One region of the Arthrobacter sp. NA-172 genome, then DNA from elsewhere that is predicted to be linked to it. Evidence: predicted binding sites of a transcription regulator. Region 1 holds the regulator's gene; the other holds the start of a gene.
The links. The regulator LexA, encoded in region 1, represses DNA repair genes until DNA is damaged. The targets are predictions, from matches to a motif close to TCGAACANNTGTTCGA.
Positions count from the first base shown of each region.

Region 2: a site for LexA is predicted at 2,219-2,234, ahead of ACF0H6_RS13095 (LexA family protein). Genes of this name have one in related genera too.

Region 1 covers NZ_JBINOT010000003.1:1,269,174-1,284,949, reverse strand. Annotated here, with positions in the region: gene ACF0H6_RS20185 (SseB family protein) at 1-671, opposite strand, end outside; gene priA (bifunctional 1-(5-phosphoribosyl)-5-((5-phosphoribosylamino)methylideneamino)imidazole-4-carboxamide isomerase/phosphoribosylanthranilate isomerase PriA) at 671-1,417, opposite strand; gene ACF0H6_RS20175 (hypothetical protein) at 1,477-1,635, opposite strand; partial or broken gene hisH (imidazole glycerol phosphate synthase subunit HisH) at 1,637-2,378, opposite strand; gene hisB (imidazoleglycerol-phosphate dehydratase HisB) at 2,375-3,001, opposite strand; partial or broken gene ACF0H6_RS20160 (histidinol-phosphate transaminase) at 3,045-4,164, opposite strand; gene ACF0H6_RS20155 (LysM peptidoglycan-binding domain-containing protein) at 4,266-4,547, opposite strand; gene lexA (transcriptional repressor LexA) at 4,996-5,745, shown strand; gene ACF0H6_RS20145 (ATP-dependent DNA helicase) at 5,789-7,852, opposite strand; partial or broken gene hflX (GTPase HflX) at 7,845-9,408, opposite strand; gene ACF0H6_RS20135 (class I SAM-dependent methyltransferase) at 9,559-10,173, shown strand; gene dapF (diaminopimelate epimerase) at 10,154-11,122, opposite strand; gene miaA (tRNA (adenosine(37)-N6)-dimethylallyltransferase MiaA) at 11,154-12,095, opposite strand; gene miaB (tRNA (N6-isopentenyl adenosine(37)-C2)-methylthiotransferase MiaB) at 12,102-13,730, opposite strand; gene ACF0H6_RS20115 (lytic transglycosylase domain-containing protein) at 13,753-15,012, opposite strand; gene ACF0H6_RS20110 (regulatory protein RecX) at 15,154-15,711, opposite strand; gene recA (recombinase RecA) at 15,758-15,776, opposite strand, start outside.
Region 2 covers NZ_JBINOT010000002.1:143,073-158,848, reverse strand. Annotated here, with positions in the region: gene ACF0H6_RS13110 (hypothetical protein) at 1-152, shown strand, start outside; gene ACF0H6_RS13105 (ArdC-like ssDNA-binding domain-containing protein) at 230-1,399, shown strand; gene ACF0H6_RS13100 (single-stranded DNA-binding protein) at 1,456-1,968, shown strand; gene ACF0H6_RS13095 (LexA family protein) at 2,248-2,679, shown strand; gene ACF0H6_RS13090 (hypothetical protein) at 2,672-2,956, shown strand; gene ACF0H6_RS13085 (hypothetical protein) at 2,941-3,351, shown strand; partial or broken gene ACF0H6_RS13080 (Y-family DNA polymerase) at 3,442-4,617, shown strand; gene ACF0H6_RS13075 (hypothetical protein) at 4,724-5,092, opposite strand; gene mobF (MobF family relaxase) at 5,272-8,823, opposite strand; gene ACF0H6_RS13065 (hypothetical protein) at 9,154-9,423, opposite strand; gene ACF0H6_RS13060 (MFS transporter) at 10,038-11,294, opposite strand; gene ACF0H6_RS13055 (MarR family transcriptional regulator) at 11,291-11,665, opposite strand; partial or broken gene ACF0H6_RS13050 (DUF4913 domain-containing protein) at 11,758-12,025, shown strand; partial or broken gene ACF0H6_RS13045 (DUF4193 family protein) at 12,188-12,304, shown strand; partial or broken gene ACF0H6_RS13040 (FAD-dependent monooxygenase) at 12,459-13,326, opposite strand; gene ACF0H6_RS13035 (TetR/AcrR family transcriptional regulator) at 13,388-13,957, opposite strand; gene ACF0H6_RS13030 (family 78 glycoside hydrolase catalytic domain) at 14,164-15,776, shown strand, end outside.

The DNA.
Region 1 (15,776 bases):
CGGCGTACCACCGGGTATGTTCCCGCTAGGGATTTGAGAGCAGACTCCAGTTCACCATCAAGGTACGACGGCGTCCAGTCCCGCTGTTGTGCCAACGACCACATGGCTGGACGACGCACCACGAAGGTGACCTCCGAACCGGGATCCAGGACCAGGAGTTGGGCGCCCTCGGAAACCGCAGACAACGCGGCCCGGGCTGCGTAGACGGCGACCGGACGGGCCTCCGGGTGCCAAGCTTCCAGCGCGGCCGCGGAGGTGAAGAGCGGCATCGCGGTACGGCCATCGGGCGCCGTCAGCGTCACGAGTGCCATGTCGGCCTGTTTGTCGGCATGAAGGCCGTCCGCGCCTTCGGCTTCCTCTGCGAGCTGGGCCACCACCGGGACGAAGACCCTGGCGGTCGCCAAAGACGCAACGACCCCCGCTTCGCTTCCGGTGCCAGCCACGAGCGCATCGACGGCGGCGAGGTACCCGGCGTCGGCCGTTCCGTCGTCGTCCTCGAAATTATGGATCTTGGCCGCGTCTCCGCTCAAGTCCCGGGCCGCCCAGGTCTGACCGGCAGAATCGCCGGTTCCCCCGGCACCGGCCAAGGCTGCGGCGATGTGGCCGGGCAACTGCCGGGCCCCCGGAGCCGGAGCCTTGTCAGCGGCCGGGAACTGTGGATCGTGGGACATCAGCGGCGTCCGGCGACGTCCAGCGCTTCCGGGAGCGTGAAGGCACCGGCGTACAGCGCCTTGCCGACAATCGCTCCCTCAACGCCGAGCGGCACGAGTTCGCGCAGCACACGCAGGTCTTCCAAGCTGGAGATGCCACCGGACGCGACCACCGGCTTGCCGGTTTTTTCCACCATCTGGCGCAGCAATTCGACATTGGGGCCCTGCAGCGTTCCGTCCTTCGTGACGTCAGTGACCACATAGCGGGCACAGCCAGCGTCCTCAAGACGGGCCAGGACCTCCCAGAGATCCCCGCCCTCCTTGGTCCAGCCGCGTCCCGCGAGCGTCGTGCCGCGGACGTCGAGTCCGACGGCGATCTTGTCACCGAAGCGGTCGATGGCCCGGCGGGTCCATTCCGGGTTCTCGAGGGCTGCAGTGCCGAGGTTTACACGGGCAACGCCGAGCTCGAGCGCACGCTCGAGCGACTCGTCATCGCGCAATCCGCCGGAGAGCTCCACCTTGACGCCCAGCTGCGAAACGACCTCACTGATGAGGTCCGCGTTGTTGCCGCGGCCGAAAGCAGCGTCCAGGTCCACCATGTGCACCCACTCGGCTCCGGCGTTCTGCCAGTTGAGGGCAGCTTCAAGCGGGGTGCCGTAACTGGTCTCCGAGCCGGCTTCACCCTGAAGGAGACGGACGGCCTGACCGTCCACGATGTCGACGGCGGGCAGGAGTTCCAGAACGGGTAGTTCGGAGGGGGTGGTCATTGAAGTCCTCGGTGTTGTGGGGACGGGCGTGAGTTGCCCGGCAAGTTATTACGCAGGCGCTATTTGGCAGGCAACGTGAAGAGGTAGGCCGCCAGCAGTGCAAGGCCAGCGAGTACGTAGAACGAGATGGAGACCCAGGCGGGACGTTTCTGCTGGTGGAAGGAGATGCCCCCACCCACCAAAAGACCGGCCGCGCCCATGAAAATTACGGACCACATTTTAAGCAGCTCCAGACTCGGGGGCCTGAGACTGCGGACGCAGGCTCTCGACCCAGTTGCGCAGGAGGCGGGCTCCGGCGTCGCCCGATTTCTCGGGATGGAATTGCGTGGCGCACAGCGGACCGTTTTCCACGGCGGCGATGAAGGGGGCACCGTGCTCGGACCACGTCACCTTCGGCGGCGCCATGCGGGGTTGGACCACATCGAACTCCCACTTCTGCACTCCGTACGAGTGCACAAAGTAGAAGCGTTCGTGCTCTACGCCGGCGAACAGCTTTGATCCTTCCGGAACGTCCACGGTGTTCCAGCCCATGTGCGGGACGACGCTGGCGGGAAGGAGTTCCACCTTCCCGGGCCATTCGCCCATGCCTTCGGCCTCGGTTCCGTGCTCCACGCCTGCCTCGAACAACACCTGCAGGCCAACGCAGATACCCAGGAACGGGCCGGCCGCCGGCAACGCGCCGGCCGATCATCCGGATGGCGTCCACGGCTTTGAGCTCGCGCATGACCGTTTCGAACGCGCCAACGCCGGGGACAAGAAGGCCATCGGCGTTCAGGACGTCCTCAGGCTTGGCGCTCAGCGTGACATCCGCTCCGGCCCGTTCCAGCGCCCGAACGGCAGACCGGACATTGCCCGAGCCGTAGTCCAGGACGGTTACCGTCGGCTTCCCTTCAGGGGAGACAATCCGGCTGGCAGCCTTCGGGTCGACGATGGCGCCGTCCTTGAGGATATGGGTACTCACAGAGCACCCTTCGTGGACGGAATGCCCTCGACGCGGGGATCGGACTCGACGGCGGAACGCAGGGCACGCGCGAAGGCCTTGAACTGGGCCTCCACGATGTGGTGCGGGTCCCGGCCGGCCAGGACGTTCATGTGGAGGCAAATCCCGGCGTGCAGGGTGATGGCCTCAAAGACGTGGCGGGTCAGCGAACCGGTGAAGTGTCCACCGATCAGGTGGTACTCCTGGCCGGCGGGCTCACCGCTGTGGACCAGGTACGGACGCCCGGAAACATCGACGACGGCATGGGCCAGGGCTTCATCCAGCGGGACGGTGGCCTCGCCGAAGCGGCGTATGCCGGCCTTGTTGCCCAGGGCCGTACGCAGGACCTCACCGAACGTGATGGCGACGTCTTCCACCGTGTGGTGGGCGTCAATGTGCGTGTCTCCGGTGGCCTTGACTGTCATGTCGATGAGCGAGTGCTTGCAGAGCGCCGTCAGCATGTGGTCATAGAACGGCACCGACGTGCTGATATCCGAGACGCCCGTGCCGTCGAGGTTGATTTCAACCAGGACAGAGGACTCGCTGGTGGTCCGTTCCATGCGTGCAGTCCGTGCGGCCGCCGTGCCGGCGCCGTTTTCGCTCATTGAGATGTCCTTAGGAGGAAGGAGTGGTGGGTCTGGATCAAGTCTAGGCCGGTGCGGAGACCTGGCCGTCCAGCAAGGCTTCGAGGGCCTCAAGGAAGGCTGTGGTCTCCGGTTCGGTGCCGGCCGTGACTCTGAGGTGGCCCGGGATCCCGACGTCGCGAATCAGGACTCCCCGCTCCAGCAGGCCTTGCCAGAGCTCGTGGGGATTCGTGATTCCACCGAAGAACACGTAGTTGGAATCCGACGCCGCCGGCTTGAAGCCCATACGGGCCAATTCACTGACAATGCGGTCCCGTTGGACTTTGATGTCCTCGACGTCGGCCATGAGGGCCTCACGGTGCCGGAGTGCGGCAAGCGCGGTCGCCTGGGTGATGGCCGAAAGGTGGTACGGAAGACGGACCCAGGCGGATGGCATCGGCCACTTCGGGGGCCGCTGCCATGTAGCCGATGCGTGCACCGGCGAGGGCGAAGGCTTTACTCATGGTCCGGGAGACGATGAGGCGCTCACGGCCAGGAAGCAGCGTCAACGCACTTGGAGTGTTGTCGTGGGCAAACTCGTGATAGGCCTCGTCCACGATCACCACCGTCTGGCTTGCTTCTCCGGCCTCGTAGACCGCTTCGACCACGTCCAGGCCAAGTCCCGTTCCTGTGGGGTTGTTCGGCGAGCACAGGAACACCACATTCGGCTGGAGATCGCGAACCTGCGCAGCGGCGGAGGCGGCATCGAGTCCATAGTCTTCCGCGCGGACTCCGGCGATGTAGGCCGTGTCTGTTCCGCTGGCCAACAAGGGGTACATGGAGTACGTGGGAGGGAACCCGAGCGCGGTCCTGCCGGGGCCACCGAAGACCTGGAGGATCTGTTGGAGTACCTCGTTGGAGCCGTTGGCTGCCCAGATGTTCTCGGCAGCAAGACCGTGGCCGAGGTACTCAGCGAGGGCCTCGCGCAACTCGGTGAACTCGCGGTCAGGGTAGCGGTTCAGTCCGGTGGCAGCAGCCGCCACGGCCTCGGTGATGGCCGCCTGGACATCAGCCGGTACACCATGGGTGTTTTCATTGACGTTGAGCAAAATCGGCACATCAAGCTGCGGCGCGCCATACGGGCTGAGGCCGCGGAGGTTGGTCCGGAGGGGAAGTCGGTCAAGTCGCTCAAACTGGTCACTCACCATGCCAGTTTAAGGTGCCGCGGCGGATGCCCCGAAACTGTGACGGCGCGGGACGCCCGGCTGATTCGCTCACGGCTACGGTCAAGCCCTCAAGATTGCTGCTACGGGGCCGGAACGAACAGCTGCTGGCCGGGTACGATGCGACCGTCTTGGAGGTTGTTCAGCTGGACAATCTCGGCCACGACGTCACGCGGATCCCGGGAAGGCGCGGCGGTTCCGGCGATCCCCCACAGCGACTGGCCCGATTGCACCGTAACGCTGGTAGTGGAGGTGGGCTGCAGCTCTGCCGCTGAATCAGCGGCTTTGGCGGGCGAGTTCAGGAACCCCGCCACGCTGAGCAGTGCTGCGACCAAGAGGATTGCAGGAACCCCGAAGAAGACCATTCGGCCCCTAAGGGTCAACCGAAGCCCTGGCCGGTGACGCCTTGCGGCCGGGTGCGTGGATGGTGGTGATTGCGGACATGAGCTGAGCCCTTCTGAACAAATGCCACGTTCCGGAACCTCTGGAGTGCGGCTGCCAATTCTTGCTTTCAGTCAGTGCCGGCAGGCCTGCCGTTCGTCAGTGTCTTCGAACAATTCGAAGGAACACCCCGGCCTGCAACACTTATTTAGAACACATATTCGAATCTTGCTAAGACATTTTTAGCACTTATCAACGAACGGTGTCGAGACTCGCTAGAACAAATGTTTGATAAACGCCTGCGCCTGCCCTACGTTTGAGTGAAGAAACGAGCACTAAATCAGTGCAACAGGAGGGTCTGACATTTCAGGCCAGTAGTCCCGGCAAGCGCCCCCGGCGCGGATCGGGCGGAACGGAAGGGCGTTGGCGAACATGGCAGCGAAAGCCACTGGCAACGGGTCGGCGTCACCGCGGAGCCAGCAGCCGCAGAAGGCTCCCAAGAGCCTTACCGTCCGCCAGAAGAAGATCCTGGAGACGATCCAGCGCTCCGTAAACGATCACGGATATCCGCCGTCGATGCGGGAAATCGGAGATACCGTTGGCTTGGCCAGCTTGTCCAGCGTCACGCACCAGTTGTCCCAGCTCGAAAAGCTCGGTTACCTCCGTCGCGATCCCAAGCGCCCGCGTGCAATGGAGGTGCTCATGCCGTTGACGCTGGATGGCGGCTCCCCGATTCCCGGCGTTGAAGCACCCACGAAGCTTCGCAGCACCGGGGGCCTTGCCGTCACCGAGCTCGCCAGCGCCAGCGACACAGCCATGGTTCCCCTTGTTGGCCGCATTGCTGCCGGTGGACCCATCTTGGCGGACCAGACGGTTGAGGACGTCCTGCCCCTGCCCCGCCAGCTGGTAGGCCACGGGGAGCTCTTCATGCTGAAGGTAGCCGGTGACTCCATGATCGACGCCGCCATCTGCGACGGGGACTGGGTGGTGGTACGTCGGCAAAACGATGCCATCAACGGGGACATCGTCGCTGCCCTCCTGGATGACGAAGCCACGGTGAAAACCTTCCGGCAGCGAGATGGCCACACGTGGCTGCTTCCCCAGAACACCCAGTACGAACCCATTCTTGGCGACCACGCCACGATCATGGGTAAGGTCGTTTCGGTTCTGCGCTCGCTCTAGGCGCGGCACGCTTAGGCGCAGCCAGCTTTAGGAGGACTCCGCGTTAAGCCGTGGCCGAGTCGGAGTACAGCCGCTCCAGTGCCCCGCGGACCACCGAACGGTCAGTCGTTGCCCAGAAGGGCGGCAAGGCCGCGCGAAGGAAGTTGCCGTAGCGCTCCGTCGAAAGCCTCGAATCCAGAACTGCCACCACGCCTTTGTCTCCCGTTGAGCGGATCAGGCGGCCTGCACCCTGGGCAAGCCGGATGGCAGCGTGCGTCGCGGAAACAGCCATGAACCCGTTGCCTCCTGCCTGCGCCACTGCCCGGGACCGCGCGTTCATCAGAGGATCATCGGGACGCGGGAACGGAATCCGGTCGATCACCACGAGCCGGCAGGAACCGCCCGGAACGTCGACGCCCTGCCAAAGGGACATGGTGCCGAACAGGCAGGTGTCTTCCTCCTCGGCGAACTGCCGGACCAACGCCGCCATGGTTGATTCACCTTGGCACAGAATGTCGACGTCCAGGCGGGACCGCATGGCTTCAGCGGCTTCTTCGGCTGCGCGTCGGGAGGAAAAGAGGCAGAGGGCTCCGCCATGGGAGGCCTTGATGAGCTCTTCAAGTTCGTCGAGTGCTTCGGGAGAAGTGCCGCGCCCGGGCTTGGGCAAGTGCCTGGCGACGTACAGCATTCCCTGCTTGGGGTAGTCGAAGGGCGAGCCGACATCCACGCCCGTCCAGCTGGGTGCGCCTTGGCCAGTCAGGCCCAGTCCTCCGGCTGTGGCCTCGAATGCAGAGCCAATAGCCAAGGTGGCAGATGTCAACACCACGGTATGGCCCGCGAAGAGCCCCTCCCGGAGGCGACCGGCAACGCTGAGCGGCGCGATATTGATGAGCGCAGGCGAATCCTCGTCAGGCGCTGTGTAGCCCTGCTGCGGATCAAAGGTACTGTTCCGGGAAAACCATATGACTTCCCGGTTTTCGCGGGCGGAAATCAGCCGTTCGCACAGTTCCAAAATCAACATCAACCGTGAGCGCGCAAGCTGGCGTCCGCCGTCGACCGCGTTGGACGAATCCCCCTTTGAATCCGAAAGCGCTGCGCGGCAGGCTTCCCGGAGCTGGTCCACGCAATCAAGTTGTTCGTCATTGAGCCCATTGGGCAAGAGACCGGACGGCGCGCCGGCAATCGCAAGGTCGAGTCCGTCCGCCGCAGCATTCAGAGCGTCGACGGTAATCGCGGTGTGCTTGCGGGCGCTGGAGGCTGCGGCGTGGATCATCGCTACGGACAGTTGGCCGGAAACCGCGCCCGTGACGCGATCCTGAAGCTCGTGCGCTTCGTCCACCACCACGACGTCGTATTCGGGCAGCACGGCCAGGCCCTCGAAGGCGCTGACGGCGAGCATCGCATGGTTGGTGACAACGACGTCGGACTCCGCGGCGCGGTGGCGGGCCAATTCGCTGAAGCATTCCTCCGCCATGGGACACTTCTGCGCCCCGAGGCACTCCATCGACGTGACGGATACCTGGCGCCAGGCCCGATCCGTGACGCCCGGCATGAGTTCGTCGCGGTCACCCGTCGCGGTCTTCCCGGCCCACTCCCGCAGCCTCAACACTTCTTTGCCGAGCTGAGAGGCCGGCCCTCCGATTGATATGGCGAGATGCGGCACACTCGTGTCCTCGCCGAGGGAGAACAGCTGCCCCTCGGCAGGCTCCTCGCTGGGAAAACCGCCCTCCACCTTGTGGCGGCACACATAGTTGGCCCGGCCCTTCACCAAAGCGACGCTCACCGGGCGTTCCAGTTCCGGGGTGATCGCTTCCAGGAGGCGAGGAAGATCGCGGCCCACAATCTGGGTCTGCAGCGCCAAGGTAGCCGTGGACACGAGCGTCGGCTTGTTGCTTTTCATCGCGTGCGCGATGAGCGGAATCAAGTACGCCAGGGACTTGCCCGTGCCCGTTCCCGCCTGGACCAGAAGGTGCTCACCGGTCTCAATGGCCCGTGCCACGTGTTTTGCCATTTGGTGCTGGCCTGCGCGGTTTTGCCCGCCCATGCCGGCAACGGCCCTGTCCAGGAGTTCGAGGGCAGCCCGTTCCTCAGCGGTTTCGCCGCGTTCCCCCACCTCAGCTTCAGCCATTGTTGACGAACGACTCCAGCTCGGCTGCGAGGTGCTCATGGACCATGGCCACCACGCGAGTGCCTTCCTCCTCATGCTCAAGGCTCAGGATTTCGGCGTCGGTGTTGTGCAGTTTGTTGATGAGTTCGCCGCGGCTGTAAGGAATCAGGACCTCAAGACGCACGCCAGGACGCGGAATTGCGGTGCTGATGGCTCCGAGCAGCTCGGCAATACCCTGACCCGTGCGGGTGGAAACCACCACATGGCGGGGTTCTTTCTGCTTAAGCCGCTCGATGACAAACGGGTCCGCGGCATCTGCTTTGTTCAGGACGATGATTTCCGGAATCTTCCGGGCATCCACCTCACTGAACACGGTGCGGACGGCCGCGATCTGGCCTTCGGGGTCAGGATGCGAGGCGTCCACAACATGGAGGATCAAATCTGCATCGGCAACCTCCTCCAGAGTGGAGCGGAAGGCCTCCACGAGCTGCGTGGGCAGGGAACGGACGAAGCCCACGGTGTCCGAGAGCGTGTAGCCAATCCCGTCCGGAGTCTGGGCCTTGCGGACGGTGGGATCCAACGTGGCGAACAAGGCGTTCTCCACGAGAACCCCTGCGTCCGTCAGGCGGTTGAGCAGGGACGACTTTCCAGCGTTGGTGTAGCCGGCGATGGCGACCGAAGGAACCGCATTGCGACGGCGGTTGGCCCGCTTGGTCTCGCGGGCTGGCTTCATCGCAGCGATTTCACGCCGCAGTTTAGCCATCCGGGTCCGGATTCGACGGCGGTCCAGTTCGATCTTGGTTTCACCGGGACCGCGCGAACCCATGCCGGCGCCAGCGCCGCCCACCTGGCCACCGGCCTGACGGGACATGGAATCGCCCCAGCCACGCAGGCGCGGCAAGAGGTATTCCAGCTGGGCCAGCTCAACCTGGGCCTTGCCTTCTCGGCTCTTCGCGTGCTGCGCGAAGATATCGAGGATCAAAGTAGTACGGTCCACCACCTTGACCTTGACGATGTCCTCGAGGCCACGGCGCTGGGATGGTGCCAGCTCGGCGTCGATCACCACGGTGTCAGCGCCGGTGGACAAGACGATGTCCTTGAGCTCCAGGGCCTTTCCCGAGCCGAGGAAGGTCCCAGGGTCCGGCTTCACGCGGCGCTGGACGAGGCCGTCCAGGACCTCAGAGCCAGCCGTCTCGGCCAGAGCCGCGAGTTCCCTCAAGGAGTTCTCGGCGTCAGCCAAGGTCCCTTCGGTCCAGAGACCCGCCAGGACCACGCGCTCAAGGCGCAGCTGCCGGTATTCAACCTCGGTGACGTCTTCAAGTTCCGTGGACAGCCCGGCCGTGCGGCGGAGAGCCCTGCGATCGGCCAGGTCCTTCCTGCTCGCCGTCGTAAATGCTGTGTTCTTCGTCCAAGCGGGAAATCGCCTGGGCTTTGCCAAACACGCCCCTCGATTCGTCGCGTTCCTGCTCCATGGCAGGTGCATCCTTGGAGAGAATCCGGTCGATGACAGCCTGGATTTGTTCAGGACTCATGTCCTGGGCGTCGGAATCGGGTCCGGTGTTCTTCTGCGTGGTCATGGTCTCCTTTAAGGGTTCGGCATATCCAGAATAGTGCCGATCGGGGTTTTGTGGCGCGGAATTCGCGCAGGGCTGATGCCTGGCTGTTAAACTTCTGCAGCGCAGGCTACGGTTTCCCTTGCCCGCTTCTGGCCACTAATCTGGCAAGCTATGGAGTCTGCTCACTATTTCAGCGCACAGCCCGCGGGGCCGTTCACGCGCAAGCCCCTCACGGTGGAACTGGGCGGCGCGACCCGCCGGCTCCAGACCTCTTCCGGCATCTTCAGCCCGGACGGCGTCGACAAAGGAACGTCGATCCTGCTTTCCGACGTTCCGCCGCCGGCCCCGCAGGGAAACTTGCTGGACATCGGCTGTGGCTGGGGTCCCATTGCCTTGACGATGGGGCTCATGGCACCGCACGCCCGCGTCTACGCCGTTGACGTCAACGAACGTTGTGTCACCCTGACCAACGAGAACGCGGCCATGCTGGAGCTGGGTAACGTCACCGCGAGCCTGCCCGACGACGTCGATCCCGGTTTGACGTTTGACACTATCTGGTCCAACCCGCCCATCCGCATCGGCAAGGATGAACTCCACAACCTGCTGCTCAAGTGGATCCCCCGGCTTGCTCCTGGTGGGAACGCATGGCTTGTGGTGCAGAAGAATCTCGGCTCGGACACGCTTCAGCGTTGGCTGGCTGAGACCCTCGACGATTCTTTCTCGGTCTCCCGGGAAAGTACGTCGAAGTCCTTCCGCGTGCTGCGGATCAGGAAAGCGTCCCGCTAGCGACAATGACGGCGGGGCCGCTGAGCTCCACGTGTTCACGGCCGCTTTCTCCAGGGAAGAACCGCACGCCGACGACGCCGCCCGGCACCCTCACACGCCATGTGTCGGGAGCGCCTTCCCCGGCCCAGTGACGGATGGCGACGGCGGCCGCACAGGCCCCGGTGCCGCACGATTGCGTCTCACCGACGCCGCGTTCGTGGACACGCATGGTGATGTTGCCTACGCCTTCGTGAACGAGAGGCTCAGCGGGAACCACGAATTCGACGTTGGTGCCGTTGGCCGGCTTGGGATCGACGACCGGCGCCTTGAAGAGCTGCGTGGACTTGAGCTCTGAAAGTTCCGCCAATGCCACAACCGTGTGCGGGTTGCCCATGCTGACCGAAAGGGCGGGCCGGGCAACGTCGAGTCCGTCGGCGCTGACCAGCGAGTCCATGGCCTTGCTGGTGGCATCCTCGGGGAAAATGAACTCCCAGGGCCCCATGTCCACCGCATAGCCGTCAGCGGTCCGGACAATCTTCTTGATGCCACCGCGCGTCCCGATGGTCAGGGATTCGCCGGCATTGAGCGTGACCAGACCTTGTTCGATGAGGAAATGGACGAAGACACGGACGCCGTTGCCGCACATTTCGGACAACGAGCCGTCGCCGTTCCGGTAGTCCATGAACCACTCGGCGTCGGCATCCGCGTCGAGGAGCTGGAGGCCCTCCGGGAGGAAACGTGAGGGGACAGCGCGGATGAGGCCATCCCCACCAATTCCCAAATGGCGATCGCAAAGCGTTGCGACCTGCTCAGGAGAGATCTGGTGGGCGTCCTCTGGATCCGCGATCAGGACGAAATCATTACCCGTACCGTGGCCCTTGGAGAAGGCCAGCCCGTGGAGGCCGGAAGCGGGTACGGTACCGCCGGCAGCCGCGGGCTGCGGGGCGGGAACTGCAAGGGTTTCATCCATGGGTCAAGGCTACCTGTACTGCGTGTTGCGCCTAAATCACCGACGCCGGACTTCCACAGATTTCCAGTGCCTTCGCCACCAAGTCCGGGTCCTGCCAGTCAATCCAATGGATCCGGGGGTCGGCCCGGAACCACGTGAGTTGGCGGCGGGCGAATTGCCGGGTGGCCACGATGGTTTCCTCGGCGGCGGTAGCCGTGTCGGATTCGCCGTCGAGAACCTTGAGGAACTGGGCATAGCCGAGCGCGCGCGAGGCCGTCTTGCCCTGCCGGAGTCCAGCGGCGTCCAACCGCGTAACCTCAGCAAGGAGTCCGGCGTCGACCATTCCGTGAACCCGCATCGCGAGGCGATCGCGCAGTATCTCGCGATCGACGTCGAGCCCTATCTGGACTGCAGGCTGGAAGTACTCGCGTTTGGGCATGAACGAGCTGAAAGGCCGTCCGGTGAGCTCGAAGACTTCCAGCGCGCGGATAATGCGACGGGCGTCACCGAGCCTGCCGGCCGAGACGGGATCGACGCGTTCCAGGCGTTCCTGGAGGCTTGGAAGACCGTCCGATTCGTGTTCTTGTTCCAGCCGTTGCCTCACGCCTGGATCCGTGCCAGGGAACTCCAGGACATCCAACGCTGCCCGAACGTACAGTCCGGAGCCGCCCACCAGGATCGCACGCTTGCCGCGTGCATGGATCTCGCCGATAGCCAAGCGGCATTCGGCTTGGAAATCGGAGACGCTGGCTTCCTGGGTGACGTCCATGGTGTCCAGCAGGTGGTGGGGTACTCCCCTGCGCTCCGCGGCGCTGATCTTGGCTGTGCCGATGTCCATTCCGCGGTAGAACTGCATGGCATCTGCGTTGATGACCTCACCGTCCAGCGCAAGGGCGACGGCGACGCCGAGATCGGACTTGCCGGACCCGGTTGGACCGACGACGGCGATGACGGGCGGCTTCGGATCGCGCGATCCGGCCCGTGTTGCGGACATGAGGGCCTAACCGCGTCGGATCGGCAAGGAGGGCATGCCGAGGGAAACGGACTTCAGGCCGCCGGACCCGGCGCCAGCCGGCCCCGTGGCCGGAACGCCGCAGGAGTCTGCCTGGGAACGGTCCCACGCATCCCCTGCGCGTGAGCGTCGCAACGTGTAATCCCCCGTCGTGGCAGGGTCCGAGACGAGGTGGAAGGCTGCTGCCTCGGTGATGGTCACGGTGACGAAGTCGCCCGGTCGTGGAGCCTCAGCGCCTTGCGGCACCGAAAAGTGCACCAGCCTTTGGTCCTGGGAGCGGCCGGACAGGCGGTGCGTTTCCTCGGCTTTGCGGCCGGATTGCACCGTGACGAGGATTTCAACACGGCGTCCGAGCTGCTTCGCATTCTCCTCGGCCGCGATCCGGTCCTGAAGGGCCGTGAGCCGCTCGTAGCGTTCCTGGACGATTGCCTTGGGCAGTTGCTCCGGCAGTTCCGCAGCCGGAGTGCCCGGGCGCTTGGAGTACTGGAAGGTGAAGGCCGAGGCGAAGCGCGACTTCTCGACGACGTCGAGCGTGGCTTGGAAGTCCTCTTCCGTCTCGCCGGGGAAGCCCACGATGATATCGGTGGTGATCGCGGCGTGGGGAATCTTGTCACGGACCTTGTCCAGGATCCCCAGGAACTTGGTGGAGCGGTAGGAGCGGCGCATGTCCTTGAGCACCTTGTCCGAGCCGGACTGGAGGGGCATGTGCAATTGCGGCATGACGTTGGGGGTCTCGGCCATCGCGTCGATGACGTCGTCGGTGAAGGCCGCGGGGTGCGGACTCGTGAAGCGGACGCGCTCAAGGCCCTCAATGTCACCGCAGGCGCGCAGTAGCTTGGAGAACGCCAGGCGGTCCCCGAATTCCACGCCGTAAGAGTTTACGTTCTGACCAAGCAGGGTGACCTCAACTGCGCCGTCGTCCACCAACGCCTGGATTTCGGCCAGGATCTCGCCGGGACGCCGGTCCTTCTCCTTGCCACGAAGTGAGGGCACGATGCAGAAGGTACACGTGTTGTTGCAGCCCACAGAGATGGAAACCCACCCCGAGTACACGGAGTCGCGCTTCGTGGGCAGAGTGGACGGGAAGACGTCCAACGATTCCAGGATTTCCAGCTGGGCCTCGTTGTTGTGCCGCGCCCTGTCAAGCAATGCCGGCAGTGCGCCGACGTTGTGGGTGCCGAATACTGCGTCTACCCACGGAGCTTTTCGCACGATGGTTTCGCGGTCTTTCTGAGCCAGGCACCCGCCCACGGCAATCTGCATGCCCGGATTGGCGGCCTTGACCTGCTTGAGCTCCCCCAGGTTGCCGTAAAGCTTGTTGTCAGCGTTCTCACGGACCGCGCAGGTGTTGAAAACCACCACGTCGGCCACTCCGCCTTGGACCGGCACGTATCCGGCATCTTCCAAAAGCCCGGCCATGCGCTCAGAATCATGGACATTCATCTGGCAACCGAACGTGCGTACCTGATAGGTACGGTGCGTCCCAAGGTCAGGTACTACGCCGTCGGGAACCGCCGGGGCGGGGGCGGACGTGGGCTGCTGAAGGGAGGCTGGTGCTGGTGCTGGTGCTGGTGCTGGTGCTGGTACTTGTGCTGGTGCAGCGGAAGGGGAACTCACCAATCAAGAGTAGCCCCTCGGGCTAGTACCAATTGAAGCCGATCTCGTGCTGCCACGCGTTACACGGCGAACCGTAGCGGTCGCGGATATAGCCCAGCCCCCATTCGATCTGGGTCCGGTAGTTGCTGAGCCAGTCGCTGCCGGCCGAATAGTACTTGTCTGCCGGCAGCGCCTGAGCAATACCGTAGGCCAGACTGCTCGGATTCGTGGCATCTGTCATCCAGCTTGATTCCTGGTTCCACAGCTGGGACAGGCACTGCATCTGGTCCTGGCCCCAACCGTAGGCGCCGAGCCGGGAGGAGGCATATTGCCGGGCTCCAGCCGGGTCGTTGACGACGTTACCTCCGCCGCCACCGCCGTATCCTCCGCCGCCGCCTCCGCCGCCTCCGGCACTGACCGGTCCGCTGCTGATCGGCGCCGGGGCTACCTGCTGCTGAGCGGCCTGCTGGGCTCGCCTGGTGGCGGCCGCCGCAGCGTCCGCCTCCGCCTGGCGTTGCGCTGCCTCGCGTTTGGCTTCCTGGGCAGCCTGATAGGCGGCAAGCGCCACTTGGCCTTCTTGGTACTTCTGCGCGACTGCGGCAGAAGTGGATGTCAAGGACGCCAACTGGGCGACCATGGTCTTTCGCTGGCCGTCCGTAGCGGCAACGCTGTCTTCTGCAGCACGCCTGGCGGAATCGGCGGCCTGTGCTTTCGCCGCGGCGTCACTGTCCAACTGCGCCAGGACATCGCGGGCGGCCTGTTCCTGGGCAGTTGCAGCTGCGGATGCCTGCGACGCGCTCAAGGCGTCCGCATGCAGCTTCGCCGTACGGTCCAAAACCCGGTTCAGCAAGGCATAACTCTGGATATTGTCAGGCGCGATCGCGGCATTCGCGACAGACCAAGGACCGGGATCAAAGCCGCCTGACTCGTATGCCTTGACCACGAGCGAGGACGTGGCCTTTTTGAGGGAATCCGCCTTGGCCTTCGCTTGTTGCGAAGCATCGGCCAATTTCTGGGTCACACCCTCCTGGTGCACCAATGCGTCGTGCGCCTTGGTGTATTCAGTTCCGGCTTTGATGGCGGCCGCGCCAAGCTCACCGGACTTCTGTTGGAGGCCTACCAACAGCTGGTTGATACGGTCCACTTCGCCACTCGCGGCCGCTTCATTGCCTTGGGCCTGCTGCACCTCTGCCCAACTGGGATAGCCCGACGGCGGCCCAGTGTCGTCCGCGGTTGCCGGGCTTGCTTGGAGGAGCGACGCGGCAAGCAAAGGCACAATGATTGCCGAAAGTCGCCACGACATCGGTTTCATTGATTCTGACCTGCTTCCCGACTCGGAACACTAGTCCAGAACCCTAGCCGAAGGTTTCCGAAGGATACACACCCCCTCGCCGCGCGAGCCGATACTCACAGGGAGCTCTCAGCTTCACCGGCGCGACGCTGCCTAGTCGAAATCGTCCGGTTCCACGGCAATGCCCTCCCGGCCACTGCGGGATCCCGACTCCGCCAGCGCCTCGTCCAGGACCTCGCCAACAATCCGGAAAGCGCCTGATGGCTGGTAGCCCTTGCGGGCGAGCATGGACGCGAGGCGACGGGTCTGTTTGTCCCGTTCAGCCCTATCGGAAAGGTCTACGCCTGCCCTCAAACGGCGCGCCACCAAGTCCCTGGCCGCCTGCTGTTCGTCTTCATCGCTCAGTTGTGCCAAGGCTTCCTCCGCCGTCTCGGCGTCGATGCCCTTGTCCGCCAACTCGCGACGCAAGGCACCCTTGGCCAGCTTCCTCGACTGAGCCCGGCTGCGAACCCACATCTCCGCGAAGTCTGCGTCATCAATCAGCCGGACTTCCTCGAAACGGTCCAAGACGGCCCCGGCGACTTCCTCCGGCACGTTCCGCTCAGCGAGTTTGCGTTCCAGCTGGAACCTGCTCTTGGGAGAGTTCGTCAATTGACGGAGCACAATGGCCCTTGCCACCGATTCTGGATTTGCCTCGGAATCGGCGGCCACTGACGCATCCGCAGACGGGCCCCAGGACCGGGAGCGGCCTTGGCGCTTAGCCGTCAACGGCCTTC
Region 2 (15,776 bases), on a different contig from region 1:
ACGCCGTCGAGCGTCTGCGGATGCATTCCCGGACTGCCGGGTGCGTAGGTCTACAGGCGCACAAAGAACCGACCCCTAGGTTCCTCGAGATAGACGATCCGGAGTTTCTCGAGTGGAAGTTGGCGCATCACCAACCCGCGGCCGGGTTCTGAAGTCATGCCGTCTGGGCATCCAGAGACATGAACAGGTATCCGCTCCAGCGGATTCAAGAGGCATGGAGGTGGCCGTCGTGGCTCCAGGAAAAGAAAGCGCATCGCGTTCCACCCCGGCCGACCCTGAGTCCGCGTTGTCCGAATTTGGCAAGCAGCGCATGACTCCGGAGGAGCGCATCGCCGTCCTGACGGATGGACTCCACACGATCCTGGAACAGGCCGTTGAGTCGCCATCTCGTTGGCAAATGCTGTTGGACGCTTCTGCCACTCTTTGGCGGTACTCCGGCGGAAATGTGGCTCTGCTAATGATGCAGATGGCGCAGCGCGGAACTGATGAGCCCACCCTCGTGGCTGGGTACAGGGAATGGGAACGCCACGGCCGCGCAGTGTTGAAAGGCGAGCATGCCCTGTGGGTCATTGCGCCGCGCACTTCACGTATGCAGGAATTCACTTTGCCCGACGGCAGCCGGCAGCGGACGCGCGTTGGCGAGAAGCTACCTAGCGGCGCTGTCGAAAGCGGAAAGAAGACCGTCATCACCGGTTGGCGTGGTCAGGCCGTCTTCGACGTCTCCCAGACGGAGGGGACACCGCTGCTTGTGCCGCGTGGTGGAATCGAACGAGGAATGATCGATTCAGACCTTTTCAATTCTTTGGCTGAGGTTGCTCACCGGCGCGGCTTTGAAATACACGTCGAGGACGCCCAGTACGGACTCACAAGTGGCTATACGGATTTCTCAAAGCACCGCGTCCAAGTAGGTGCTTGGCTGAGCGCGGAGGAACGCACCGCCGTACTCGCCCACGAGCTGGGGCACGTTATTCTGCACGGCCCGGACGACGACGTCGGACGGCTTTACGGCAGCAGCGCGGACCACCGGGGGCTCGCCGAAGTCGAGGCCGAGTCCATTGCTTACACGGTCCTACGTGCCCATGGCATCGACCGCGGACCACAATCAGCCTCATATTTGGCGGGATGGGCAGACGCTGTCATCGAAGCGGAGAACGACGCTGTTTCGCAAGGTCCAGGAGGCAAGTTGCCTCGGTCGCGCTCGGACATTGCAAAGTCTGTTCTGGGGCGAGTTACGGCGGCAACTAAAGGGATTCTCGAAGTCACCCAGCCGTCTGGGTTCGGAGGCAAGGTTCCCGCAGTCGAGGCTGCTCCACACCTCAACCAGCCGACATCTTACGTGAGCGCGGGGCAGCCCTTGGCTCCGCTGGCAGGGCCTGTGATTGCCGGTCCTGGGGTCTGACTCTAAGTTAGTTGTCCAGCGAGAAATGCTCGCTGCGACTGGAAAGGATGAAAGCAATGAGCACCAAAATTCCGATCAGTATTGCCGGCAACCTTGTCGCCAACCCCGAGCTGAGCTACGGCGAATCGGGCGTCGCGCACGCCAAGCTGCGAGTCGCAGTCAACCAGCGAATCCAGGGAGCGGACGGCGCGTGGCAGGACGGAGAGCCTGTCTTTCACAACGTCTCGGCATTCCGCGCGCTAGCGGAGAACACTGCGAACTCCCTGAAAAAAGGCGACCCCGTCACAGTGGCGGGCGAACTCGAATTCCGCTCTTACGAGAAAGACGGCGAGAAACGCGAGGCCCGCCGTATCGTCGCCGACACGATCGGACCGGACCTGCGCTTCGGCACGACCGTATACCAGCGAGCCGCGCACACGGCGGTTGCCGGGTCTGATGCTGGAGTTCAGGCAGGTCCCGAGTTCGCGGCTGCTGCTGAGGCGGCGGCACCGGTCTACAAAATTGCCACGAAGAGTCCGGTGGTGGTGCCCCCTTTCGGGGCGCCGCAGGGGAATGAGATGAGTTACTAAGGCTCCGCCCCGTTCCGCCGGGGACGAAAAACCGAATCAGATCGATGTGCTTCCCATGGCGGCACATCGATCTTTTGCCCTCAACTTGGTGTGATCTTCGATTCGCAGGTACGACGTTAACTTGGCGAACCTCATTGAGGTGATCAAATCGTCCGTTTTGTTGGCAAACGCCGGCTCCCACTCTTGGTCCCTGCATCGGATGCAATTCCGCAAAGAAATGAAACTGTCGGTGCCGAGGGCTAGACTTTATTCGAACATATTTTCGAATAAAGGTGTGTCATGAGTCTTGCTTTGGACCCTCGCATGATAGACGCGGGGGCCGCGCCGGGGCATATCCCGGTGGCTCCGGTGGCCGTTCCGGCGGGTTACCCGTCGCCGAGCCAGGACTATTTTTCCTCCGAGCTGGACCTGAACGAGTACCTGATCAAGGACAAGACGAGCACTTACATTGTGCGGGTTGCCGGGGATTCCATGGAGCCGGGCGGGATCAGTGACGGGGACGAGCTGATCGTGAACCGGGCGCTGGAACCCAAGGACGGGTCGGTGGTGGTGGCGGTCCTGGACGGGGAACTGACGATCAAGCGTCTGCGGATCACCAGGGCGGGCGTGGTCCTGGAGGCGGATAATCCGAGTTACCCGCCGATCCGGGTCCGTGAGCTTTCGGATTTGCGGATCTGGGGCGTTGCGATCAGGTGCCTTCATTATGTCTAGGCCTGTGGTGATGCGCCGGATGCAGGAAATCGCCCACGTGGAGGTCAATTGCTTCTACGCCAGCGCCGAGAGGATCTTCGATCCTTCCCTGGAAGGCAAACCGCTCATCGTTCTGACCGATTATGTTCCGGGGAACATAATTGGACTTCTGTGGCCTGTCTGGTTATGTGGCCTCAACCGCGACGTGGTGGGCGGATTCGGAGCGGGACAAATTCCGCGCGTTGGCTATGATGCATTCAACTACGCGCGAAAGCACTGCAAATGGCACGCATCTTGATCTATGTGTATCTCTTCCTCTTGGGCTATGGCCTCAGCTGGGCCGGGCGACACCGCATGGCCATCAAACCGGGCGGAAAGGGCGAGATCGGCTTCGAGGCAGTCCACCTTGCGGTCCTTGTCACCGCCGCCGCGATCACTTTTGCCCTGCCTCCGATGACGTCCTACCAGGGGCTACCCTCACTTGCGTACGCCGCCTTCACGGCCCTGACGGTTTCGCTCGTAATTTACGGCCTAAAACCGCTGCGCCTGGAACACCAAGACCGACAGAGCAGAGACGTAGCGGAAAGATCCAGACTGTCCTCGGCAAAATGGCCGCAATCGGTGGCCTGGGGTGCCGGACACGGACTCGCAATCATATACATTACTTCGATTGCACAATATATGTTCCCCTGACAAACACATTGCTTTCAGGGAAATACCGCATTCCCATGCCACGACGGGTCTCCGCAGACTCAGGCCACATAACCAGACAGGCCACAGAAGTCCAACAACGACGGCTGCGCGGTCACGAGGTCGAGCGAGGCAAAAGCCCTGGGGATCGCGTTGGGCGAGCCGTGGTTCAAGCTCGCACCGCGGGCGAAGGAATGGGGGCTGCTGGCCAGATCGAGCAACTATGAGCTCTACGGTTCGATCAGTACACGGGTGATGGAGCTGCTTGGCCGGTATTCGGCGTGGCAGGAGGTCTACTCGATTGATGAGTGTTTCCTGGGCGTCAAAGGCTCCGGAGAGGATCTGCTGGCCCTCGGGCGTTCAATGAAGGATGCTTGCAGGACGCACGTCGGGGTGCCGGTTTGTGTGGGCATCGCGCCCACGAAGACCCTGGCGAAGCTGGCCAACAAGTGGGCCAAACACAACCCTGTCTTCGCTGGGGTGTGCCGGTGGGAATCCGTGCCGGCGGCCGAGCGTGAAGCTCTGATGTCCCGGCTGTCCGTGAGCGAGATTTGGGGTGTGGCCACCAGGCTCACGAAGCGCCTGGGAGCGATGGGGATCTACTCGATCCTTGACCTGTCCCGGGCGAACCCGGTGGCGATTAGGGACAAGTTCTCCGTGGTGATGATGCGCACCGTCCTCGAGCTGCAGGGAACCCCCTGCATCCCTATGGAGGAGGAACGGATCGGCCGGGACCAGCTGATTTTCAGCCGGAGCTTTTCGACGCCGATCAGGACGGCGGCCGACATGCGTCAGGTCATGAGCGTGTACGCGCAGCAGGCCAGCGCCCGCCTGGCCAAACACGATCAGCAAGCCAAAGTTCTGACCGCCTTTGCCGGTACGTCCGATTACAGCCCGGGCAACACGTCCTACCCGTCCGTGTGCGTTGCGCTGCCCATGCCCACCGCTGACCCGGTGATTCTCACCAAAGCGGCCCACGCGCTGATCCCGCGGATCAACGACGGCGTGAAATACGTCCGTGCCGGGATCATGGTCACCGACCTGCGGCCCAGCGGCAACCAGAAACCTCTGGAACTCTTCGAGAATCTTCACGAGGAACGTGGCATCGGAACGCTCCTGGAGGATGTCAGCAAGCGGTACGGCCGCGGTTCCGTCGGCCTGGGTTACCCCGGCATCAAGGGCGGACCGGACTGGACCATGAAACGAGACATGCTCTCCCCCAGATACACCACCCATTGGGACGAACTACCCCTCGTCAAAGCGGCCTGAACCTCGCCGGCGGAGCGCTACCAACCTTTCGAGACAACTTGGGTTTACCTAGGATTCCAGGTGAGACCGGCCGTCCGTCAGTGTCTGCGGTGAAGTCCACGCTCACTCACGAGCCGCCGCTGTACTTTGTTCCCGGCGCCCAGGCGTGGCAGTGGGAGGCCTGTAGGTAGTAGGTGGCAGGCCAAGGCATCCCGGGCATGACTTGGGCCGGATCCGGCGAAATTAGCAGGACCGATCCTGCCCAGATGGGTTCTTGCAGCGCTTCCAGCCATGCGGTTTGGACATGGCCGAAACGGTTCCAGTTGATGGTGATCCACGAACCAGTAGGTTCAAGGGCGTCAACGCTGAGGATGGTGATTTCCGTGGTCGTGCCGTGCGTCCGTCTGACGTCCTCGAAACGATTCCACTTTTCTTTGGCGTCTAAGAGCCAAGCACGACGACGGCGGCCGCGAACCAGCCAAATCAAGCCGACCAAGGCCGTACAAATAAGGAAGCTAGCCCAGCGAAGTAACTGGGTTGAACCCTCAGGCCACCTGACAGCCAGAGCTAACGCAGCAAAGATAGCCACGCCCACGCTGGCGAGTACCAATGCGGGTGTCACGACTCTCGGCTTAATGACTGGGTTTGAGACCATGAGTTACCTTCTTGTTCAGTTTAGAGCTGCCAACCGACATTGATAAGGCTGGCTTCATGAGAAATATGGCCTCCTGCCCAAATGCTCGGTTGTTTATGCTCGACTTCATGTGAGGGCGCCCGGTCGATAAAGTGCTGAATGGCTTCGTAATGCGTTTTCCGCTCCCACTCGTGGTCCGCCGGCCTCGGCCCGAGCGGCAATGGTGAGTCGTCGATGCCCCATCTGTCCCGATAGACCGCGACATTGCTAATCACTGGACCCGTGTCGTCCTGAGACGCCAGGTTCTCAATGAGGTTTCGCTTCCATTCGGTGTCCTGCAGCAAGGCGGCTTTTGCAAGGTTGATCGCCCTGCGTCTGATCCGGTCGGATACCTGGCTGACCATGTCGGCGAGGTCGGGCCGATCAGTTTGAACCGGGTCCGGGATCAGTGCTGGCTTGCTCTCGGGCATTCTCGATACGAAGCTGAGGAGCCGGGAGTGGATTACCGAAGTTGCATCCTTCATCGACCCACTCGTCTCCAACGCCTTTGCGATGATCCGCTGTGCGCTTGGACGGCTAATTCCATTGGACCGGCGCCACGCCGCCGCCACTGCACCCCAGGACGGGGAATGCTTCAACTCGTCGATTCTCGAGGGCGCGAGCACTTTGAGCGTCTTTGTCAGCTCCTCGTCCGCAGCAATTTGGGCGAGGTAGTCGTATTCGGCGCTGAGCCGTTCCAGGTTGTCTGCGCTCAATCGTTCACGCTCGGCAACTTCGTGGGCGGTTCGTTCGGCGCCCTCGGCAGCCAGTACCTCGCCCAGGATTTCCTGCCAAGATGCTCTTAAGGCCGGATCCAGAGGTTCGTGATCCGCGGGATCGTTCTCGCTGACGTAAGCGTGGTTGCCGAGACGACCCCGCGTCATGCTTACGTATAGCAGTTCGCGTGTCAGTCTGCCCTGCGTGACAACGGTATGACCCGCGTCCACGGTGATTCCTTGGGAGCGGTGGGCCGTCGTCGCATAACCCAGCTCTACAGAGGACTCTACATAGCCACGGCGCAACGTCACCGTCGCGCCGGTATCCCCGCGGACCGCAACGAGGGAGCCGTCGCGGCGACCAACGCGTACGACGTCGAGTAGGGTGCCATTGCGGATGAAGTCACCGTGGCTGTCCGAAACAGTGCGATCGTTGCGGCGCGCGATGATCGTGTCACCGCAGCACGCACGGAGCCCATCGCTCAGTGGCGCCGCCCGTTCGGCGTCCACAAGTCCTTGAACCACGCGGTCGGCTTGGGCCCGTTCGTTCAACATGCTGACTGTGTCGTTGTCGGCCGCGATGAGGATGGCCGACTTGCCCGCGCGCATGTCGGACTGCCAGCTCAGGTAGGCCTGAGCGACCATGTCGGTATAAGTCCCGTGTTGAATCCGCTGGTGCTCCTCGTATGCGCTAACGGCAGAGAAGTCCCCGGCCCGGAGCTTCAGCGAAGCCTCTCGTTCCCAGGTGTGTTCGAAGCGCCGTATGGTGGTTAGCCGTGCAGCCTTTCCCTGGCGATCCAGCCACCCGAGGACGCCGCCGGCGTCGATGGCGTCGAGCTGCCCGGGGTCGCCTACCAACAGGACTTTAGCTCCGGCGTCCCGAGCTTGTTGCACAAGGGCAGAGAGTTGAAGGGTAGAGACCACAGAAGCTTCGTCGACGACGACCAGTTGGTTTGGGCGGAACCGCCATCGGTTCTGCTCCGCGGCTAGACGAGTGGCTTCCTGCGCCAGCCGGGGATTTGCAGTTAAAGATTGGCTCAGCCGCTTTTCGGCATCGAAGAACCTACCTGCCCGGTTGCCAGCCCCCCCGCCTGCGGATTCGTGGAGCCACTTCGCGACATTCTCGGTGACCATGGACAGCTCCCTCCCAAGAACTTCCGCGCTCGCCGCCGCGGGTGCCAGTCCGACTACGCTGCCGATACCGAATTCCGCCTCCCACGCAGCCTTTACCGCGCCGAGGGTCGTTGTCTTGCCGGTGCCGGCCGGACCGACGACGGCATCGAGCCGATTGCCGCTCAACAGCACCTCGGCAGAAGCTGCACTCTGATCGGAATGCAGGCCGAAAGCGCTGCGGTGCCGGTAGTTGGCGAGCGCGTTGATGGCCTCAGTCGCGCGGATAGCCGGGCCGCCGTCGTCGTTCCTTGCAGCCAGGATGGCCTCCTCACAGGCGAGGGTGCCGGCGTCGGTGTAGAGCCGGGATCCATGGAAGTCGAAGACGCTTCGGGCACCGTAGTGGAGATCGGGGCGCGCATTTGCGGGGACGCTGTAGCGGTATTCGTTGAGGGGAATCGATTGGCTTTCCGCCGCGGTTGCGACGGAGTCGATCAGCGCGTTGCGGTCATGCGGGGTTTGGCAGCGGATGGCGGCGCAGACCCGTTCGGCCTCTGCCAGGAGGTTCCAGCGGTTCCAGGTGGCGCGTTTGGCAGCCACACGATCGCGGGTCAGACTCGCGACGGCGTCTACCCAGTCAGCCGCGAAGTCGGACATGCGGAATGGCGCAGTTCGGGACCCCCGGACCGTGGCTGCCAGCACGAATTGGGGTTCGAAGCCTTTGCCAGTTGCCCGTGCGCGCCACCGTGCCGAGAGCTGGTGTAGTGGAGCGATGCTTTCGCTCTTGGGGGTCCGGGTGGAGAGCGTGGCCTGTTGGCGGAGCTTTACGGTCTGGGTTGCGGTGGGTCTTCTGCCGTGGACCTTGATCCATTCGGCGACAAGGCGGTCGGTTTCCTGGTCGATAAGGCGGGAGCGGTTGGAGAATTCCCGGATCAGGACGTCGTCGATGCCCGTGAGCTGGGGGCTCGGGTTGTGGGTGGTGGCTGCGGGCTCGCGGATATCGGTGTCGGTGCCGAGGTCTCGTTTGAGGCCGTCGAAGAGGAGACCGTTGTAGTGCTCGCTCGCCGCGACAGCCGCCTTGTAGAGCGTCCTTGAGTCCAGGGTGACCCAGGCATCGTCGGTGATCCGTTGGATGCGGTTGGCGATGACCATATGGGTGTGCAGTTGCGGGTCTCCGGAGCGTGACTCCCAGTGGTCGAACGCGGCGGCAATGGCGCCGCAGGTGCCGATGCCTGCGACGCCATTGCGCCCCGCGCGGGTGTGAATGACGAGCTCTTCCAGCCAGTCCAGGGTGGCGCTGACGGCGTCGTGATGGGTTTGCAAGATTTGGTCTTGGAGGCTTCGTGGGCTCATTGCCCAGAGCACAGAGACGGATTTGGGAACGCTGAACGTCAAGTCGAAACCAGCGACTGCCCGGCGCATTTCGGTTTGGCCTTGTCTTGTTTCGACGACGGTCGGCTGGCTGTGCGGACGGCCCAGGGGAGCACCGGTATCGGGATGGATGGCGTGGTCGAAGATGGCTTTCGCGTCGGTTTCGGTGACGGGTTCTCCGGATGTTCGGTTGATGCCGATGAGACCGCTGCCGAGCCAGTAGCCCTGGGGTGTCCCGGCTTTCATGTAGTACGTGGTCGTATCAACGGGGGTGGGGGAGACGTCGTCCATCATCGTGGTCTTGAACAGGTACTTCAGACCAGACTGGGCGGACAGCCGGGCGATGGACATGGTCATGGCTGGAGTCTGGGGGATTGTGGGCGGAGTCGAATCCATCCGCGGCGCCGCAGAATGTCCATAGTTGGGCTGTCGAGTCCGGTGCTTATTGCTTGGCAGACCGCCACGAGGCGGGCGGCGACGTGAGCCAGATCTTCGATATTGGATCGCTGGGACCGTTTGAGGCGGGTGATTTCTCCTTTCAGTAGTTCTACGCGGTCCTGCAGCTCGGCGTTGGACCGCTCGAGCAGTTCGAGTTCCGATGACTGCGATCGAAGGGCCGTTTGGAGGGTGTCGATGGTTTGCTGGAGCCGCCTAGTCATCGGATCGAGTGGCCGATTTGCGGAGTCTCTACTCGCCGCGGGCTTGCGGACGCCACTGGTTTGAACAGACGCTGTCCTGCTGATTGGCAAAGGCTGAAGACTCGCCACTGTCATCGCGTGCATCCGTTGCCGTCGGCGACGGTCCCGCCGCCGATTGGCGCATCGCGTCGCGCAGAACCGTTGTGTTTTGCGCGACGGCTCGAACCGCTCGCCACATTCCTCGCAAACTTTTCCGATCACGTTCCTTCATGAACGGCGAGTCAAAGGACGACATGACGCGCCGTGAGTCGGCGCTCACGGTTCGACCTTGGATGCCAGAGGTGTGAATGATGAAATGAAGGTTGCAGTGCCTGTTTGGCGACGTTTCGTTACTTTGGTGCGGGCGAACCGGTAGAGGTGTGCGCGGGGGCGGTGGACGTGCAGGATGTCGCCTTATAACACGTGGCTCGAACACACTGTCGCCATCTGGCCGGCTGCGCAGAGAGAGACTTGCGGCCGGTCACCTACGCCTTCTCAGCTTCTTTGCCCCACCTGTCGTCGCGCCGACAGGTGGGGCAGATTCACGGGTGATCAACAGGCGTCGGTCTACACCAATCGATCTTTTACTGGTCGAGGGTTTCGCGGCCGATGTCGCCCTCAAAGGGGATAGTGTCCGGTTGGAGTCTGAGACCCTGGACCGTCGGGTGTCAATCAACTCTTCCGACCACCCTTTCCTGACATGAAAAATTGGCTCACCCTGACGTCAGTTTGGGGTGTGCTTAATTCAGACATGTCCTGGGTGGTAAACGCGGTGTCGGAGGCGACCAAAAGTGTCGCTCAGGCCTTCCCGCCTCGCGCGAGAACAGGGGATGCTCCAGTGGCTAGCTGGATAGGTTGCGTTACCGGGTCGATGGTGCTCTCTCGGCCTTAGGCTTAGCGGGTTGCCCGACGGAGGGAAAGTGCATTCACGACTTGTGATTTGAACGGGAGTGGGCTCCGGCCACTCACCACTATCAGTGCGACGACTCCCGTAATCATGACCACAGCTCCGCCTATGCCGATCGACCAGCGTGCACCAAATTCGGTGCCGATCCATCCCATCAGCGGCGCCCCAAGGGCAGTCCCCCCCTGACTAATCGCAAGGTAGAAGGCAAGGACCCTGCCACGGAATTCTCCGTCTGTGGAAAGCTGGATGCTGGTGTTGCAGCTATTTACGAAGGTGATGGATGCTAGGCCCACGGGGATCATCATCGCTGCATAGAGCCAGAAAGTCGGCGTCAGGCAGGCAACGAACGAGCACAGCCCCAGTGCAACGGCGCCTCCGATCAGGTGCAGTAGCCGGGGGCCGGACCTGCGAGCTGCAAGGAGGGCCCCACCCAAAGTGCCAACTGCCATGAGCGACCCCAGCAGCCCGAATTCTCCAGGTCCTACCCGGAACTCGGCAGTCGACATTAGCGCATTGGTGATTGGGAAGTTCATTCCGAAGGCTCCAATAAATCCGACCATCCAGAGAATGAGTACCAGATCCGGACGTTGGCGTACATAGTTCAGGCCTTCGGATATCTGGCGCCTGCGACGGAACGTGGGGGAAAATGGGGCACATTCATTGGGGCGGATCCGCCATAGTGAGAGTAATACCGCTGCAAAGCTGGCCGCACTAAGAAGGAAGACGGGCCCACTTCCGATCCATGCAATGAGGACACCGGCTAAGGCCGGGCCTGTGAGCCGCGCGGTGTTGAAAGATGCCGAATTGAGGGACACCGCATTGGCAACGTCTTCCCTATCCACGAGTTCTGACACGTAAGCTTGCCGGGTTGGTCCGTCGATAGCGCTGGCAATCCCCAGACCGAGCGCAGCTGCGTAGATGTGCCAAAGCTGCGCCGCCCCGGCCACGACCAGAAGTCCCACGATCAAGCCGCAGAGGGCCATGGCAGTCTGCGTCCAGATGAGAATCAAGCGCTTCCTGAAGCGGTCCGCGAGAACGCCAGCATATGGACCCAGAATGAGAATCGGGAGAAACTGCAGCCCCGTGGTGAAACCTACGGCAGTACCGGAGTTGGTTGTAAGAACAGTAAGGACCAGCCAGTCCTGTGCAACGCGTTGCATCCACGTCCCGATGTTGGATACCAGCGATCCGCCAACCCACAATCTATAGTTCCGGTTGCTGAGGGAACGAAACATCGGGCTCATTTGGCGCTCATCCGCTGCATAATCTGCGCGGCTTGGCTGAGGATTATTCGTTCTTCTTCGCTGAGCAACTCTATCCGCCTGACCATCCAAGCGGTGCGTTGCTGGCTAGCCTCTGCGAAGACATCCTCACCGGCGGATGTGATTGTCACGAGTATCTGGCGCTTTTCGTCGGGGTGATCCGTGCGGGTTACGAAACTATGCTCGGACAAAGCATTGACGATCCGGGTCATCGACGGTGCCTGCACGTGCTCGCCCTCAGCCAGCTCCCGGAGAGTTTGGGGTCCTCTGCGCAACTGCGCCAGCACGGTGTGCTGACCGGGAGTGATGACGTCCCCGGTCGCTTCGACGCGAAGTCTTCGAGATAACCGCATTACGGCTGTCCGAAGGTCAATGGCCAAAGGGACAGGCTCGTTGCTGTCTGCGAAGTCCTGCTCTGTCGAATTTCCCGCAGCCACTGATCGATAAGTGGTGCATCGAGTGGTACTTCCACCCCGAAGCCGTCTCGCGCGTCGCGGCCTTATGGCGTTCCTGGGAGCACCTGCGCCTCGACCCTGCAACCGGGATAAGCGTCTGGTGGCGGGACCACGCAGACCACCACATGGGCGTCCTGCTGGAACCCACGCGGGCCGTTCTACAACTGCGACATGAAAGAACACCGCGACCCCGAGCATCTGGAGCCCAAAAAAGCCCCAATCGGCTGGTTCCCCGACGTGCGATTTCAGGAAATTTAGACCCCAAAAAGCCAGGCAACTCTAGACTGTCCACGCTTGGGTTCAATTCGGGTTATCCACGCCGGAAATCGGGAGCCGTTGGGGCAGCTCCCTCGACAGCCGTAGCGGTGGGTAACCCATCAGAATTGTCCCCGGCTGTGGGCAGCGAGCCCTACTTTGACCCTCGTCCCGCAGGGCAAGGACGAATTCACCTGCGCCTCCTGTTTCCTGGTCCGGCACCGGTCCCAGCTCGCCCGCGAAAGCAACGGCCAGTCGTACTGCATAGAGTGCGAAAGCTGACATCTCGACAGGACCGGACCTACGCCGAATCTTCCTGATGTGGAGCTGTCAATGCGCCTTCAGGGGAACGTCAGCGCGGCACCGGTAACGCCGAAATGATGCATCTGATGAGATACGCAGGGTTCAGTTTTACATAACGTCCATTTGGCTATTCCCTGCCCACCCAGGGCGGGTGGACGTGCGCCGCGTCGCCCGCGAGGAGAACCCGGCCTACCCGATATCGTTCGGCCAGGCAGGTGGCGTCGCTGAACCGGGACAGCGAGCGCGGTGAGTGGGCGCCGAAGTCGGTGCCAGCGTAGGCCGGAAGCTGGGTTCGGAACGCCTCCAGACTCGGCGGGGCCAAGCGATCCTCGGCGATGTTAGCCGCGGGCACGACTGCGCGGTAGAGGCCGTTACCGGCGGGGCCGATGCCGAAGCCCCTGTGCGTCTTGCGCACCTTCTCTGCCACCTCGGCCAACTCGTCCGGCGGAGTAGTCACTTCTACCTCGCCGAGAAGCCACTCGGTGGTGGCAGGCTCCCCGGGGAAGCCGATGCCGAGGAGCTTGCGCACCAGGCTTCGTCCGCCGTCGCAGCCTACGAGCCAGCGCGAGCGGAGCCGTGTGCCGTCGGCGAGCTCGATGCCCACCCCGTCCTCGTCCTGCTCGATCCCGGTTACCTCGCAGGCGCGGCGGATCTGCGCGCCGAGCTCGTGGGCATGCTCCTCCAGCAGTCGATCGGTGACGGGCTGGGGGATGCCGAGGATGTAGCCGTGTGCGGTGTCCAGGTCCGGCCGCCGGGGCTGGGCGATCCCGGCGAAGCGGCCGACGCCGTCGGGATACTGCTGCCCGTGTGCTAGGAATCGCTCCAGCAGCCCGCGCTGGTCCATGATTTCGATGCTGCGCGGGTGCAGGCCGAGCGAGCGGACCGCCTTGACCGGTTCCGCGTCCTTCTCCAGCACGAGCACGTTTACGTTGTTCAGCCGCAATTCGCTGGCCAGCATCATCCCCGTCGGGGCGCCGCCGCTAAATGATCACGTCGAACATATGAAACCTCAATCCAAAAAACTCGTCTTCCGGCGTGCGCTCCAGGCGCCGTACGGGATGCTCAGGCGCGATGGGCCGTATCGACTGAGAGGTCCTCCGCGAGGCGTTCTGCGAAGGCGCGTACGCGGCCGACCAGATCGAGCTTCCCGTCAGAGATGACCCATTGCAGCTGGAGGCCGTCGCTGACGGCGATGCACTCTTCGGCGATTGCGCGGTAGTCGCGTCCGGATTTGAGGTGCCCGGCTGCCGCGGCTTGAACCAGGCGGGACTCGACGCCGGCGATCGCCCGCTCGTACCACTCTGCGTAGAGATGCTTCGCCGGGCTGTCGGCATCGGCTGCCTGGGCCGAGACGACGACGAAGAGCTCGATGAGGCCAGGTTCGGCCAAGAGCCTTTCGGTGCTGCGCACGATCTCCCGGAATGCCTCAAGACCGTCGAGGTCCTCACCAAGTTCCTCCCACCATCTGGCGGTATTAAGGAGCCGCCGCTCTGCCACGGCGATGAGCAGGTGTTGCTTGGAAGGGAAGTGGTGCATCAGGCCACCTTGGGTGAGGCCGACGTCCTCCGCGATCCGGGACATGGGGGTGCGGTGGTAGCCGGACTCGGCAAATTTCGCTGATGCCGCTTCCAAGATCGCCTCCCGCCGCTCCCGCCCTACCCCGTAACTTCCGGTCTTCCGCCTTTGTCTCATGCCCCCATTAGACACCGATTTACAGAGCAACCGGATAACAAACACGATAAAAACCTTGCGCACATTGTTTTTGTCTCCTACCCTTGAGCTAGCCCACGTGGCCATCCCCACCATTGCCTTTGGTGGCAGAAGCAAAGGAGCTTTCCATGTCTTCCATCCGGTGCACCGGCGTGCGCGTCGAGCATTTGGTTGAGCCCTTGGGCCTCGACACCGCGCGCCCCCGCTTTTCCTGGGTTCCTGAGGAAGCCCGGCAAAATGCCTATGAGATTGAAGTCGAGGACCGGGCCGGAAGTTGCGTGTGGGCGACCGGCCGGATGGACAGCCCCGAGAGCGTGCTGATCCAGTACGACGGTGAGGTCCTGCGGTCCAATACGGCCTACATCTGGCGGGTCCGGGCCTGGGCCGAGGATAGCCCCGCTCCGGGAGACTGGACATCGTCCCGATTTGAGACCGGCCTCCTGCACGACGGCGACTGGCTGGCGCAGTGGGTGACCCCGCCGCAGGAGAGTGGCCAGGTTGAACGGTGGTCGTTAAATGATTGGATCATGGGCCGAAAGCCGGAGGCTGCGCCCGAGGACCGGCTGCGCCCGGTGCAACTGCTGCGGCAGGAGTTCATCGTCGGGGAAGGCCTAGCCCGGGCCCGCGCGTACGTTACGGCCCGTGGCTCGTATTCGCTGCGCTTGAACGGAGCCGAGGCGGACGATCAGGTTCTCGCTCCGGGCTTCGATAGCTACACCCACCGTCTCTCGGCCCAGTGCTATGACGTCACAGACTTGCTTAGCGTCGGCGGCAATGCCCTTGGCCTCGCTCTCGCCGACGGTTGGTGGGCGGGTCGCATCGGGCTCACGGGCTCGAGCGCACAGTGGGGAGATCTGACCTCGGCCATCTGGCAGGTACACCTCGAATACGACGACGGAAGCTCCGCCGTCGTCCTCTCCGGACCGGAGGTCCGCTGCTCGGCCGGACCCTGGCGTTACGCAGACCTTTTCGTGGGCGAGTATTTCGACCGTCGGGCCGAGCCAGCGGACTGGGACCGGCCCGCTTTCGACGATCGTCAGTGGTGGCCCGCCGCTGTTGGCGATGAAGCCAGTGCCCGGATCGTCCCGTTCAGTGGCGAACCAGTGCGGCGGGTTGCAACGGTTGACCCAGTTCTGGTGACCGGCTCGCCCGATGAAGGCTTTGTGGTGGACTTCGGCCAGGTGATCGCCGGACGGGTCCGGCTCACCCTTCCCTACACCGAGCGGGGTCAGACCGTCACGATCGAACATACTGAGACACTTGACGCCCACGGTGAATGGTTCATCAACATCGACGGGATCAACAAGGAGCAGACGGATGTCTACATCGCGGCGGGCCTGCCCGGGGGTGAGACTTTCGAGCCCACGTTCACCTTCCATGGATTCCGCTACGCCCGGCTCCGGGGGCTCGCCGTGCAGCCGACCCGCGACGAGCTCGCGGCGATTGTCATCGCCAGCGACCTCGAAGCCGCGGGCGGGTTCCACAGTTCGGATGAGCGGCTCAATCGCCTGCACGAAAACGTCCTCTGGAGCCAGCGTGCCAATTTCCTCTCTGTCCCCACGGACTGCCCGCAGCGCGAGCGGGCAGGCTGGACCGGCGACATAGCCGCCTACGCGCCCGCCGCCGCGAACAACGCGCGGGTTGCGCCCTTCCTTACCCGTTGGCTGCGCAACCTCCGGGCGGACCAGCTCCCCGACGGCCAGGTACCCATTTACTCGCCGCGCTCGCCGTTCGACGCCGA